DNA from 2 places in the Sphaerimonospora mesophila genome. Region 2 is predicted to be linked to the other one. Evidence: riboswitches for the same ligand, from Rfam matches in the RefSeq annotation. Region 2 holds a riboswitch; the other holds the start of a gene.
The links. A riboswitch is a leader RNA that binds a small molecule or an ion and turns the genes downstream of it on or off. The one in region 2 is predicted to bind thiamine pyrophosphate.

Region 1 (7,117 bases), on a different contig from region 2:
AGCCCTCGTCCGGTCCCTTGGAGACCGTCAGCCGGACGCTGTCCCCGGCCGTGACCGGTGTGCCACCGACCGGGTCCTGAGCGATCACCGTGCCGCGCGGGGCGCTGTTGTCGGTCTCGTCGACCTGGACGTTGAAGCCCTTGTCGCGCAGGAACTTCTCGGCCTGGTCGCGCATCATCTGGCTGACGTCCGGCATGAGCAGGCCGAGGCTGATCACCAGGTTGACGCTGCCGCCCTTCTTGACGCGTTTGCCGACGGCCGGGTTGGTGCCGATGACCTGCCCACGGGGCACGGTGTCGCTCTGGTTCTTGCTCACCCGCCCGACGGCCAGGCCCGCCTCGGAGATCTTCGTCCGGGCCTCGGCTTCGCTGAGGTTGGCGACATTGGGCACCGGGACGGTCTCGGGACCGGCAGAGGGGATCAGCGTCAGCACCGACCCCCTGTCGACCTCGGCGCCCGGCCCAGGCTCGGTGTCGAGGACGTTGTCCTTCTCCACCTTGTCGTCGAATCTGGCCTGCCCGACCTTCACCTCGAAACCGGCGTTCAGCGCGGCCTGCCTGGCCAGCACGATGTTCTGCCCGACCAGGTCGGGCACCTTCACCGTGCGGCTCTGGGAGAACCACCAGCCGCTGAACGCGATCCCGGCGACCATCACGAGCGCCAGGCCGACGATGAACCAGTTGGGCCGCAGGGTCCGGCGCCGGGTCTTGGCGGAGATCCCGGCCGATCCGCGCGTCCCCGTCGGCAGCTCCGACAGCGGCTGGATCATGGTCTGCCCGGCCGCGTCGTCCTCGGCTCCGTCCTTGACGTAGACGAGCGGGGGAGGCGCCTGGAACACCCCCGGCTGCGAGCCGAGCGAGCCGAACGGGCCGGAGGGCGTACCGGTGGGAGAACCGGGGTGCCCGCCCGTGTGGTGCACCCTGTGCTGGGCGGTGTGACCCGTCCGGGGGATCCCCCGGTGCGTCTCCACGGCCGCGATCAGCATGGCGTTGGCGTCCGCCGGGCGCCGGGCCGGGTCCCTGTCCGTGGCCGCCGCGACGAGCGCGTCGAGCGACGGCGGCACGTCCGGCGCGATCGACGAGGGCGCGGGGACGTTGTCGTGGACGTGCCGGTAGGCGATCGACATCGGCGACTCGCCCGCGTACGGCTGCCGCCCGGTGAGCAGCTCGAACAGCAGGATGCCCGCGGCGTACACGTCGCTGCGCGCGTCGGCCTGGCCGGTGGTCACCTGCTCGGGCGACATGTAGCCGATGGTGCCGATCATCATGCTGGTCTTGGTCTGGTTGGTCGCCTCGATGGCGCGGGCCAGGCCGAAGTCGACGACCTTCACCCGGCCGTCGTCGGCCAGCAGCACGTTCTCCGGTTTGACGTCGCGGTGGATGAGCCCCGCCTGGTGGGCCGAGCCGAGCGCGGCCAGCACCGGGATGACCATCTCCAGCGCCTCGCGGGCCGGCAGCCGCTCGCGCTCGCGCAGGACGTCGCGGAGCGTCCGGCCGGGGACGTACTCCATCGACAGGTAGACGTGCGCCCCGTCGGTGCCCTGGTCGAAGACCTGCACGATGTTGGGGTGCGACAGCCCGGCCACCGACTTGGCCTCGCCGATGAAACGCCGGACGAACTGGGGGTCCTCGGCGAGCGAGCGGTGCATCACCTTGACGGCCACCGTGCGCTCGAGCCGGACGTCCAGGGCCAGGTAGACGGAGGCCATGCCGCCCCGGGCGATCCGGGACTCGACGCGGTAGCGCCCGTCGAGCAGCTGCCCGATGAGCGGGTCGGTTAGCGTCGTGTCCACCCGCCTGAGTTTACGGGTGTTTTGCCACTCGCAAGGCGCGGTAATCCCAAACCGAGACCTATCCCCGGCCCGCCGTCACCATCCCGGGGAGGAGGCCTCGGCGTAGCGCCGCCGGGGGATCCGCCCGGCGAGGTGCGCCAGCCGTCCCGCCGTGACGGCCGACCGCATCGCGGTCGCCATCAGGTCGGGCCGCTGGGCCCGGGTCACCGCGCTGGCCAGCAGTACGGCGTCGCAGCCCAGCTCCATCGCCAGCGCGGCGTCGCTGGCCGTGCCGATGCCCGCGTCGAGGATCACCGGGACGCCGGCCGCCTCCACGATCAACTCGATGTTGTGCGGGTTCCTGATGCCCAGCCCCGAGCCGATCGGCGCGCCGAGCGGCATCACCGCGGCGCAGCCGGCCTGCTCCAGCCGCCGCGCCAGCGCCGGGTCGTCGCCGATGTACGGAAGCACCGTGAACCCGTCGGCGACCAGTTGCTCGGCCGCGTCGAACGTCTCGATGGGGTCGGGCAGCAGCGTCCGCTCGTCGGCGATGACCTCCAGCTTCACCCAGTCGGTCTCCAGGGCCTCGCGGCCCAGCCGGGCGGTCAGCACGGCCTCCCCGGCGGTGTAGCAGCCCGCCGTGTTCGGCAGCGGCCTGACGCCGCGGGCCCGCAGCACGTCGAGCACCGAGCCCCGGGCCGCGGGGTCGAGCCGGCGCATCGCCACCGTGGTCAGCTCGGTCCCGGACGCCTCCAGCGCCTGGTCGAGCACCTCGAGGGAGGGCGCGCCGCCCGTCCCCATGATCAGCCTGGAGGCGAACTTCTCCCCGCCCAGGACGAAGACGTCCTCGCTCACCGTGGTCATCCTCCCTGCACCGCCGTCAGCACCTCGACCCGGTCACCCGGGGACAGCCGCGTCGTCGCCCAGGCGCCGCGGCTCACCACCTCGCCGTTCAGCGCCACCGCGATGCCCGCCGCCGCCGCGGTCAGGGTGCGTACGGCGACGATCACGGTCGCTTCGTCGTCCAGCGAGGTCTCGACCCCGTTGACGGTGACCTTCATTTGGCGAACCTCCCCGGATCGCAGAACTTCACGATCTCCGGCGCCGCGTCGCCGGTCAGAAAAGCGGCGGCGGCCGCCGCGGTGATCGGAGTGAGCAGGATGCCGTTGCGGTGGTGCCCGGTCGCCGCGAGCACGTCGATCTCCCGGCTCTCACCGGCGGGCCAGGGCGCGTCGACCGGCCCGATGAGCGGCAGGTTGTCGGGGGTGCCCGGGCGGAAGCCCACGGTCGTCTCGGCGAGCTCCAGCTCGGTCAGCCCCGGAACCAGCTCACGGGCGTCGCGCAGCAGCTCGTACACGCCTCCTGCCGTCACCCGGCCGTCGAAGCCCAGCTCCTCCACGGTCGCGCCGACCGTGATCTCGCCGTCGCCGCGCGGGACCAGGTAGGCGGGCGACCCGTGCACGAGCCCGCGCACGCACCTGGTGAGGAAGTCGGCGGGGCCGCGCAGCCGCAGGATCTGGCCCTTGACCGGCCGTACGGGCAGCCCGGGCAGCAGCCGCGACGACCACGACCCGGCCGCGACGACGACGCGCGGCGCGGCGGCCACCGTGCCGGAGGCCAGCCGCACCCCCCGCGGGGTGAGCTCGACGGCCCGCTCGGCGATGAGCGTGCCGCCGTTCCTGTCCAGCGCGGCGAGCAGGGCCCGCGCCACCAGGCGGGGGTTGACCCAGGCGTCGTCGCGGGCCAGCATGCCGCCGCGGATCGACGGCGAGAGCATCGGCTCCAGCTTCCGGCACTCGCGTCCGGTCAGCCGCTCCACCCGCAGGCCGAGCGTCTGCTCGAAGGTCGCGAGCTCGTCCAGTACGGCCATGTCGTCGGCGCTGTAGGCGATCTTCAGCGTGCCGTCGGAGCGGTAGTCGAGCCCGACACCGCTGTCGTCCTCCAGCTCGTCGCGGAACGACGGCCACAGCGCCAGCGAGGCGAGGCCGAGCCGTAGCTGCGGCTCCTCGGTGTAGGTGACCTCGCTCACCGGGGCGAGCATCCCGGCCGCCGCGTGCGTCGCGCCGCTGCCGGGGTCCGGATCCACGACCGCGACGGACATCCCCCGCCGGGCTGCACGCCAGGCGACCGACAGACCCTCGACACCGCCGCCCACCACGATCACGTCCGCGGCCGACGTCGCCTCCGGTGTGACTTCCACGCTCGGCACCATCCGCTCCCTTCGCCGGCATTACCCGGATCAGGTTCTCTGGCGGTCGAGAGCCTTCCGCTCTCCTCTCAGCCCGGACCGCCGGGCTCCCGCGCGTCTTACGTCCTCTTGCGTCCCCAACCCTAGCAGTTGCCCAACTCGTTACCAGATCGGGATTGGCGTGCGCCGGGGTTGACAATCTATGGTCAAGATGTGGATCACGTCGTGGTTGTGGGGGCCGGTCTGGCCGGCGTACGGAGCATCGAGGCGCTGCGCGCCCAGGGGTACGCCGGGCGGATCACGTTGATCGGCCAGGAACGGCACCGCCCCTATGACAGGCCGCCGCTGTCGAAGGCGGTGCTGCTCGGCGAGACGGACTCGACCGTCGTCGACTCCGATCTCGACGCGCTGGACGTACGGCTGTGCCTGGGCGCCGCGGCGAAGGGCCTGCGCGATGGCGTGGTGGAGACGACCGAGGGCGAGGTGGACTACGACGGCCTCGTCATCGCCACCGGCGCGGCGCCGATCCGGCTGCGCGGTGAGGGCCGCCAGCACGTGCTGCGCACCATCGACGACGCGATCGCGCTGCGCGAGCGGCTGGTCGCCGGGGCCCGGGTCGCGGTGATCGGCGCCGGCTGGATCGGCGCCGAGGTGGCGACGGCGGCGGCCAGGGCCGGCTGTGCGGTGACCGTGATCGAGGCCGGCGAGACGCCGCTCGCCGCCGCCCTCGGCCCCGACGTCGGCGGCCACACCATCCCCTGGTACGCCGAGGCGGGCGTGGAGCTGCGGCTCGGCGCGATGGTCGGCACGGTCGACTCCGGCGGCGTCACGCTCATGTCGGGCGCCCGGGTCAAGGCCGACGTCGTGGTGACCGGTGTCGGCGTGCGCCCCGCTGTCGGGTGGCTGAAGGGATCGGGTGTCGAACTGGACAACGGCGTGCTCGTCGACGAGCACCTGAAGACGGCGCTGCCCGGCGTGGTCGCGGTCGGCGACTGCGCGAACTGGTGGTCGCGCAGGTTCCGGCGGCGGCTGCGGGTCGAGCACTGGGACACCGCCCTCAGCGCCCCGGACACGGCGGCGGCCACGCTGCTGGGGGAGGAGGCGGTCTATGACCCCGTGCCGTACTTCTGGTCAGAGCAGTTCGGCAGGATGGTCCAGTTCGCCGGGCACCCGCAGCACGGCCCGGCCGTACGGCTGCTGCGGCGCGGCGACCCCCACACCGACGCGAAGTGGACGGTGTGCTGGCTGACCAGGGAAGACAGGCTGACGGCCCTCCTCACCGTGGACCGTCCGCGCGACGTGGTCCAGGGCCGTCGCATCGTCGAGGGCGGCCGCAAGGTCGATCCGGTCAGGCTGGCCGATCCGGCCGTACCGCTCCGCGACTGCATCCTGAACTAATCGAGGTGTTTCGCGGCCGCCTGCCTGTGGTAATGGTGGTTTCGTGACACTTACTGTTGCACAGATCGACCCGGAAACCGACCAGCTCGTGGGGGAATGGCTCCTCCTCTCAGAGGCCGCGCAGAGCCTGGGGCTCACGATCGGCCGCACCAAGCAACTTCTCAAGGACAAGAAGCTCGTCGGCGTCCGCAGGGGCGGCGGCGAGCCACAGGTGCCGGCGGCGTTCATCGCCGACGGTGACGTGCTGAAGGGGCTTCCCGGCACGCTGACCGTCCTGGCCGACGCCGGGTACGACCCGGTCGAGTCGATCCGCTGGCTGTTCACCCCGGACGACTCGCTCCCCGGGTCGCCGATCGACGCGATCAGGGCGGGCCGGCACACCGAGGTCAAGCGCAGGGCCCAGGCGCTCGGGTTCTGACGTTGACCGATATCAGAGAGCGGCTCGCGCGGGCCAGGCTCTATCTCTGTACTGACGGCAGGCGAGACCGCGGCGACCTGGCGGAGTTCCTCGACGCGGTCCTCGCCGGCGGTGTCGACATCGTCCAGCTCAGGGAGAAGGGCCTGGAGGCGGGCGAGGAGCTCGGACTTCTCGAGGTGTTCCGGGACGCCTGCGACAGGCACGGTGCGCTGCTCGCGGTGAACGACCGGGCGGACGTCGCGTACGCCGCCCGGCCGGACATCCTCCATCTCGGCCAGGGCGACCTCCCGGTGCCGCTCGCCCGGGACATCCTCGGGCCGGAGGTGTTGATCGGCATGTCGACGCACTCGGCGGCGGAGGCCTCCGCCGCCGCGGCCGAGCCCGGGGTGGACTACTTCTGCTGCGGACCGGTCTGGCCGACGCCCACCAAACCGGGGCGGTCGGCCCCGGGCCCGGAGCTGCTCGCGCACGCCGCCGGTCTCGATACGGCACGGCCGTGGTTCGGCATCGGCGGCATCGACCTGGGCAATCTCGACGAGGTCATGGCGTATGGCGCCCGCCGCGTCGTGGTGGTCCGGGCGATCACCGAGGCCGACGACCCGGGGGCGGCGGCCGCGGAGTTCAGCGCCAGGCTGGACAAGGCCGAGATCTGACGGGCCCGCCCGGCCCGGCGTACGCAGGCGTTCAGGTGCGCCGGGCCGTGGCGGCGACCGCCAGGGCGGCCAGTGCCGTACGAGCCGTCTCGTCGATCGGGGCCTGGTCCAGTGTGTGCAGCGCGTCGTCGAGGTAGCTCTTGATCATGCCCTCGCAGGCGGCGAGGGCGCCGGTGTCCTCGATGACCGACCTGAGCCGCTCGACGCCCGCCTCGTCGAGGTCCGGGGCGCCGAGAAGGCTGCGTACGGCCTCGGCCTGCGCGTCCGACGCCTCGGCGAGAGCCCGGGCGATGAGCATGGTCCGCTTGCCCTCGCGCAGATCGTCCCCGGCGGGTTTGCCGGTCTCGGCGGGGTCGCCGAAGACGCCGAGGATGTCGTCGCGGAGTTGGAAGGCGATGCCGATCTGCCTGCCGTACTGCTCGCAGAGCCGGTCGATCCAGGCCGGCCGGCCCCGCGCGGCCAGCACCAGTCCCAGCCGCAGCGGCTGCTCGACCGTGTATTTCCCGCTCTTGTAGAGGGCGACCCGCAGCGCGCCGTCGAAAGTGCTCTCCCCCTGCGCCTGCTCCAGCAGGTCGAGATACTGCCCGCACATGAGCTCGGTGAGCATGTGATCGTGCACCGGCTGGGCGACGGCCAGCGCCTCGGCGGGCAGCCCGCTGGTCCGCCACATCTCGCCCGACCACACGAGC
Region 2 (7,117 bases):
CGGCCGACCGGAGCCTGGCCACGATCTCGGACATGGGGAGCAGGGGAGAAGAGGAACCCGACATAGGGCGCCTTTCGGAATGCCGTGGGGCTCCGATCGCCTACGCGGGGCGAGGGGAGGGGAGCACCCGACCCGATCTGACGGAAATGGGGCTCACCTCCTCGGGACGATCACTTGCGAGGCGCAAACGCTATCAGAGGCGGTCACGGCCCCCGGCGGCCGGCCCGTCGTACGGCCCGTCATACGGCTCGGCGGGCCGTACGACGGGCAACGGCGACCGGTTCAGGGCCGATCGGTGATCGGGACGTAAACGGCGCCGCCCTGGTCGCGGAACTGGGCGGACTTCTCGGCCATCCCCGCCGTGAGCGCCTCCGACTCCGTCAGCCCCCGCTCGGCGGCGAACCGCCGAAGGTCATGGCTGATCTTCATGGAGCAGAACTTCGGACCGCACATGGAGCAGAAGTGCGCGGTCTTGGCGGGTGCGGCCGGGAGCGTCTCGTCGTGGAACGACCGGGCCGTGTCGGGGTCGAGCGACAGGTCGAACTGGTCCTCCCAGCGGAACTCGAACCTCGCCTCCGACAGCGCGTCGTCCCACGCCTGGGCCAGCGGATGGCCCTTGGCCAGGTCGGCGGCGTGCGCCGCGATCTTGTAGGTGATCACGCCGGTCTTCACGTCGTCCCTGTCGGGCAGGCCGAGGTGCTCCTTGGGAGTGACGTAGCACAGCATGGCCGTGCCGTACCAGCCGATCATGGCGGCGCCGATGCCGGAGGTGATGTGGTCGTAGCCGGGGGCGATGTCGGTGACCAGCGGCCCGAGCGTGTAGAAGGGGGCGTCGTCGCACAGCTCGCGCTGCAGCTCCACATTCTCCTTGATCTTGTGCATCGGCACGTGACCGGGGCCCTCGATCATCACCTGCACGTCGTGCTCCCGGGCGATCGCGGTCAGTTCACCCAGTGTGCGCAGCTCGGCGAACTGGGCCTCGTCGTTGGCGTCGGCGATCGAGCCCGGCCGCAGCCCGTCGCCGAGGGAGAACGCCACGTCGTAGGCGGCGAGGATCTCGCACATCTCCGCGAAGTGCTCGTACAGGAAGCTCTCCCGGTGATGTGCCAGGCACCACGCCGCCATGATCGACCCGCCGCGCGAGACGATGCCGGTCTTGCGGCGGGTGGTCAGCGGCACGTACGCCAGGCGGACCCCGGCGTGCACGGTCATGTAGTCGACGCCCTGCTCGCACTGCTCGATCAGGGTGTCGCGGTACACCTCCCACGACAGGTCGGCGGCCACCCCGCCCACCTTCTCCAGTGCCTGGTAGATGGGTACGGTCCCGATCGGCACGGGGGAGTTACGGATGATCCACTCGCGGGTGGTGTGGATGTCCCGGCCGGTGGACAGGTCCATGACCGTGTCGGCGCCCCAGCGGGTGGCCCAGGTCATCTTCTCCACCTCCTCCTCGATGGAGGAGGTGACCGCCGAGTTGCCGATGTTGGCGTTGATCTTCACGAGGAAGTCGCGGCCGATGATCATCGGTTCGCTTTCGGGGTGGTTGACGTTGGCCGGGATGATGGCCCGTCCCGCGGCCACCTTCTCCCGGACGAACTCGGGGCTCACCCCCTCCCTGACCGCGACGAACTCCATCTCCCGGGTGATCACGCCGCGCCGAGCGTAGGCGAGCTGGGTCACCGGCGCGCCGGTCGCGCGCAGCGCCCGGCCCGGGCCGCCCGGGGCGACGTCGCCGCGTTCGCGGATCCACTCCTCGCGTAGCCGTGGCAGTCCCCGGCCGAGGTCGGTGGTGACGGCCGGGTCGGTGTACGGCCCGGAGGTGTCGTAGAGCCGTACCCGTTCGCCGTTGGACAGCAGGACCTCGCGCATCGGCACCCGCAGATCACCCACGTGGACCTTGGCGAAACGGGGCCCGGAAGGACGGCCTTCGGAAGGACGAGACCTGGAAGAACGCGCGTCGCTCATCTGCGCAACTCCCTTCGCCGGCATTACCCGGAGCAGGTTCTGGCGGTCGGCGGCTGATCGATAGCCGTCCTCTCAGCCCGGTCACACCGGGCTCCCGCGTCGGACGGCGTCACCGTAACCCGGCTCCGGATGACGCGCAAGGGCGTGATCGCCTTACCTGCACGCCATCGCGGCCATGTCCACCGGCAGCGGTCTCCGGTCAATCCCCGCGCGCGTGGTCGGCGGGGTCCGGCAGGACCGCGGCCAGCCGGTCGATCTTCTCGTTGAGCGCCCGGATCTCTTTCATCACCGCGATGTGCTGCTCCAGCTCCAGCGCCTGGTCCTCCTCCCACCGGACGGCGTTGACCTCCTGCTCCATCGCGGAGACGATCACGCCGATGAGCAGGTTGAGGACGAAGAACGCCGAGACCACGATGAAGCCGGCGAAGAAGACCCAGGCCAGCGGCTCGGTGGCCATCACGTCCTCGGCGACCTGCGGCCAGTTCTCCACGGTGAGCACCGTGAACATCGTGAACAGCGACTTTCCGAGGTTCCCGAAGTGCTGCGGCGCCGCCTCACGGAAGAGCCGTTCGCCGATGACGGCGGCGACGTACAGCAACAGCAGCAGCAGGACCAGGATGGAGGCCAGCCCCGGAATCGCGGTGAACAGCGCCGAGACCACGCGGCGCATGTTGGGGACCACGGAGACCAGCCGCAGGACGCGCAGGAACCGGAACAGCCGCAGGATCGACATCGACTGCGAGGCCGGGACGAGCGCCGCCCCGACGACGATCAGGTCGAACCAGCTCCACGGGTCGCGGAAGAACGCCTTCCCCTTCGCGGAGATCCGCAGGACCATCTCCACCACGAAGATCGCCGTGATGGCGTGGTCGATCAGGAAGAAGGCCGTCGAGTATCGGCCCGTCGGGTCGGCGGAGGACTCCAACCCGAGGGTGATCCCGTTCAGCGTGATCACGGCGATGACGGTGCGTTGGAACGCCGGAGCATCCACCACGGTGCGGAGCCGTTCACGTGAGAAAGCGGGCAAGCCGAAACTCCTGGGGGCGAGATTCCTTGATCGCCCGAAATCCTACGTTGCCCGTGCCGCCGGCCGTGGTGCGGGCCCGGGCCGGGCGGCCGCCACAGGGCCCGTTCCCGCAGGGAGCGGCGGTCGTCGCGGATGATGGTCACGTGCTCTTCGACGTCCTGGGCCGGAGACGCGAATCGGAGCCCCCGGACCCAGGTGATCGGTCCTCTCGCTCGTCTTTATGCGTTCAGCCCGGATCAGGGCGCCTCTGCCAGCAGGATCGGGCGCCAGTCGTCCAGCTCGTGGAAGCGGCGCAGCTCGGCCACGCCGGCCAGCCAGCCACCCCAGCCGGCGTACGGCGGACGGGTCTCGTCGAAGCCACTCGACACGAACGTGAGCCTGGTGTGGCCCTCCGAGCCCTCCAGCTCCCAGGACATGACACCCGCGGAGCCCCAGTCGACGGAGATCGAACGGCCGGGGTCGAGATCGATGATCTTGGCGGGCTGCGGGTCGTTGTCGATGCCGCCCATCGCGAAGCGGCCGCCGACCTGCGGCTCGATCTCGATCGGGAAGCCGAACCACGCGCTGACCTCGGCGGAGTCGATCAAGGAGTGGTACACCTTCTCGACGGGGGCGGCGATGACGACCTCGCCCCGCAGCACCGGGTCGGTGAAGTCGCAGCGGGGGCCGATCTCGCGGCCCTCCACGTAGTCGGCCAGGTTGGCGAGCGCCTGGCACCAGAAGGTCTGCAGGACCCCGCGGATGCTGCTTCCGCTGATCATCTCCTGGTAGTCGAAGTGGCTCTGCGAGAGGGTCAGGATGGTCGACTCCGGACCGTCCTCCGCCAGGGTGATCTCCACGGTGGTCTCCACGCCGTCGAGTGACCAGGCCAGCCGCAGCGTTCGGTCGTCGGCGTGCAGCAGCCGCTGGTGGGGCGCGTCGCCCTCGGGGGTGTAGCGCCCCCAGAACTCGTACCGCTCCGGCAGGTCCACCTCGGCGTGCTCGGCCAGCCAGACGCGCAGCGCCGCCGGGTCGGTGAGTGCCTGGTGGACGTCCTTGACCGGGGCGGCCAGGCGGGCGTGGAGCGTCATCGGCTCAGTCATCGGTCTCTCCTTGGGGATGGGGCTTCGGGTAGCAGGCCACGGCGAGTTTGAAGGCGTCGCCCTCGGCTCCGCCGTAACGGGTGAAGATCGTCTGTAGTGCGGACCTCAGGTCGGCCAGGAACTCCTGGCGGCGCTCGGCCGGGACGCGGATCTCGCCGGACACGCCGATGGAGGGCAGCTCCGGCGCGTCGCGGTCGAGCGCCGCGATGTCGGACTGGACCTCCTCCACCAGGTCGAGCAGGTAGCCCAGGCTCAGCTCGTCCTGGGGCCGGCGCAGCCCGCCGACCCGGCCGACCAGCCGGGGCGACAGCCAGTACGAGCGGGCGCAGGCCCGATAGATGCCCTCGTGGATGCCGCGCACCCGCCGCTCGGACACCTGCTCGACCAGTCCCGCCTCGACCAGGCGTTTGACGTGGTAGTAGACGCGCTGCGGCGTCTGATCCAGCCGGGCCGCGACCTCTGTGCAGGTGCGTGGCTCGGCCAGCTGCCGCAGCACCTCGATGCGCTGCGGCTTGAGCAGTGCCTCGGCCTGCTCGATCTGTTCCAGGTACAGGACGTCTCTCATCGCAAAAACAAGCTTGTACGTAAAAAAGCATTTTGTCAATGGCTCACGCGAGGATCGGCAAGGCTCGCGCCGACCCGCAATGAGGACGCGGAACTCGACGCTGACGGCGACGGCCGATCAGGTAGCCGGTCTCGGCCGTGTCGCCCGCCGGCTCGATGGCTTCGTCGTACGCCGCGCGCGACTTCTGACCACTGCCCCGCCGACCGGCAGGTCGGTCAGCGGGGGAGGAGATTCACCGTGAGGATTTCTCGCCCGGCTCGGTCACCTCGTCCGTTCCGCCCGACGAGGGGGCGGAGCGGCGGAAGCGGACGACCAGGATCACCGCGGCGATGACGGCGGCGGCGAGCAGGAGGACCGCTGCGTCGGAGACACCGGAGGAGATCCGGCTCACCCACTGCTCGGCGGCGTACTCCGCGTCCACCCCCAGGAGCCCGGGGAGGGCCGAGGCCCCGTCGAAGAGCAAGAACAGCACTCCGAGGAGGATGAAGAAGACCCCGGACAGCAGCGAGTTGGTGTGCAGGTGCAGCGGCCCCAGGCGGAAGCCCCGCCCCCGGAGCCAGCGCCTGCCGCCCAGGTGGAACCGGTCCCACATCAGCGCGAGCAGGAACATCGGGAAGGCCATGCCGAGCGCGTAGACGGCCAGCAGCGCCCCGCCGTACACCGGGTCGCCGCCGATCGCGGACACGGCCAGCACGCTGCCGAGGACGGGCCCGGCACAGAACCCGGCCAGGCCGTACACCGTGCCGAGCACGTAGACCGACCCCGCCGATCCGGGTCGGATGCCGGCCGCCTTCTCCTGCATGCGGCGCGAGGCGAAGCCGAGCCCCAGCACCTGGGCGACGCCCAGGGCGATGACCGTCCAGCCGCCGATGGCCACGAGCAGGTCGCGGTGGCCGTAGAACAGCCGCCCGGCCAGCGATCCGGCCGCGCCGAGGGGCACCAGGGTGGTGCACAGCCCGGCATAGAAGAGCAGCGTACGGCCGAGCAGCCTTGCCGGGGTGCCGAAGGCGTAGGCGAAGAAGGCGGGCAGCAGGAGAGCGCTGCACGGACTGAGCAGCGCGAGCAGCCCACCGAGGAACGCGGCCAGATACCCGATGTCGGTCATTGCCCCGTCGCCTCCGGCGCCGACGTCACCGTGGGCTTGCCGGCGGTCGACCTGGCCTGCTCGATGGCGGCCTCGAAGACCTCCAGCGGCTGGGCGCCCAAGATGGGCTGCGTGTTGACCAGGAACGCCGGGGTGCTGGTCACCCCGATCGCGTATCCCTCCTGGCTGTCGCGGTCGATGGCGTCCTTGGCCGCCTTGCTCTCCATGTCCGTGCGGAAGCGGCCGAGATCGGGCACGCCCGCCTCGCGAGCCATCTTCTCCAGCTTGCCGGGGGCGAAGGCGCCGCTGTTGAGCTTGCGCTCCTTCGCGAAGGCGATGCCGTAGAACTCCCAGAACCTGCCCTGCTGGGCGGCGGCGTATCCGGCACGGGCGGCGGCCGTCGATTCCTCACCGAAGATCGGGAAACTGCGCCATTCGATGCGAAGCGTGCCGTCCTGCACGTACTTCATCAGCCGAGGGTGGGTGTCTCGCGCGAACTTTCCGCAGTACGCACACTGGAAGTCGGCGTACTCGATCATGACGACGGGCGCGTCCGCGCGCCCCACGGCGCTGCCGTCGTCGGCGTCACGCCGGGCCAGGGCGAGCAACGCCCTTTCCAACTCCGGCGACATCTGCGTCTGCGCACCGTCGGTCGCCGAGGTGGAAGGGGTGGCGACCGGCGCGTTCGAGGGACCGCCGGGGGTCGCGGTGAGTGAGGCTAGACCAAGGATGAGGACGGCGAAGATGACGACCGCGGCGACGATGGTTCCGCGGGTTCTGCCGCCGCCGGAGGTGGTGCTGGACACGGGATGCTCCTGATGAGACGAGAGGAAAGCGGTGGATCGGTCGCCGTTCACTGCTGATCGGGACCGGTGAACGGCGTCGGTACGGCAGGCGGCGTCGGCTGTGCCGTACGGTCCGCTTGGCCGGACGGGTGGTGAACCGTCGAGCGGGCGCCGCCCCGGGGCCGCGGCGCGGCCGGCGTCGAACGTTCTGTCATGGGCGCCGTGATCGGCGCCGGCATGTCTAGATCCGCAGAATGGGCAGAAGGGTCGGTGCGGGGGCTCGAGGGGCCGGGCCGGCGCAATCGGTCCTGTGCCGGTCCGCCGGAAGCCGGCCTGCGGCCGGCGGCCTGGCGTTGCTCAGCAGGCCCGTCCCGTACGAGTCGGTCCGGAGGGAGGGCGTCGATCCCTCGGTCGCACTCGGTCTCTTCGAGCAGCCACGGCCCGGAGCGCCATCGCCGCCGTCGTCCGGGGTGGCGTGCGCGACGAGGAGGCCGGCCGAGTCAGGCGATGCCTGGACGGTCACGGCGACGGGCGGCGCGGCCTGCTCGGGCCCGGCGGTGACGCTCACCGTGGAGATCAGTCCGCAGGCGAAGGCCGCGAAGGCGAGCA

Region 1: another riboswitch for thiamine pyrophosphate. It lies ahead of thiO (glycine oxidase ThiO); the one in region 2 lies ahead of thiC (phosphomethylpyrimidine synthase ThiC).

What each region holds. Positions count from the first base shown of each region.
Region 1 covers NZ_BCBX01000060.1:2,179-9,295, forward strand. The annotation lists gene pknB (Stk1 family PASTA domain-containing Ser/Thr kinase) at 1-1,792, opposite strand, end outside; gene AP234_RS32455 (thiazole synthase) at 1,868-2,635, opposite strand; gene thiS (sulfur carrier protein ThiS) at 2,632-2,832, opposite strand; gene thiO (glycine oxidase ThiO) at 2,829-3,971, opposite strand; TPP riboswitch at 3,971-4,083, opposite strand; gene AP234_RS32470 (FAD-dependent oxidoreductase) at 4,173-5,357, shown strand; gene AP234_RS32475 (Rv2175c family DNA-binding protein) at 5,401-5,775, shown strand; gene thiE (thiamine phosphate synthase) at 5,787-6,428, shown strand; gene AP234_RS32485 (polyprenyl synthetase family protein) at 6,460-7,117, opposite strand, start outside.
Region 2 covers NZ_BCBX01000031.1:213,861-220,977, forward strand. The annotation lists gene AP234_RS05340 (putative protein N(5)-glutamine methyltransferase) at 1-64, opposite strand, end outside; gene thiC (phosphomethylpyrimidine synthase ThiC) at 283-1,869, opposite strand; TPP riboswitch at 1,958-2,073, opposite strand; gene AP234_RS05350 (ion transporter) at 2,165-2,992, opposite strand; gene AP234_RS05355 (SRPBCC family protein) at 3,229-4,074, opposite strand; gene AP234_RS05360 (ArsR/SmtB family transcription factor) at 4,067-4,639, opposite strand; gene AP234_RS05365 (cytochrome c biogenesis CcdA family protein) at 4,872-5,744, opposite strand; gene AP234_RS05370 (thioredoxin domain-containing protein) at 5,741-6,529, opposite strand; gene AP234_RS37065 (hypothetical protein) at 6,577-6,723, opposite strand; gene AP234_RS05375 (hypothetical protein) at 6,750-7,117, opposite strand, start outside.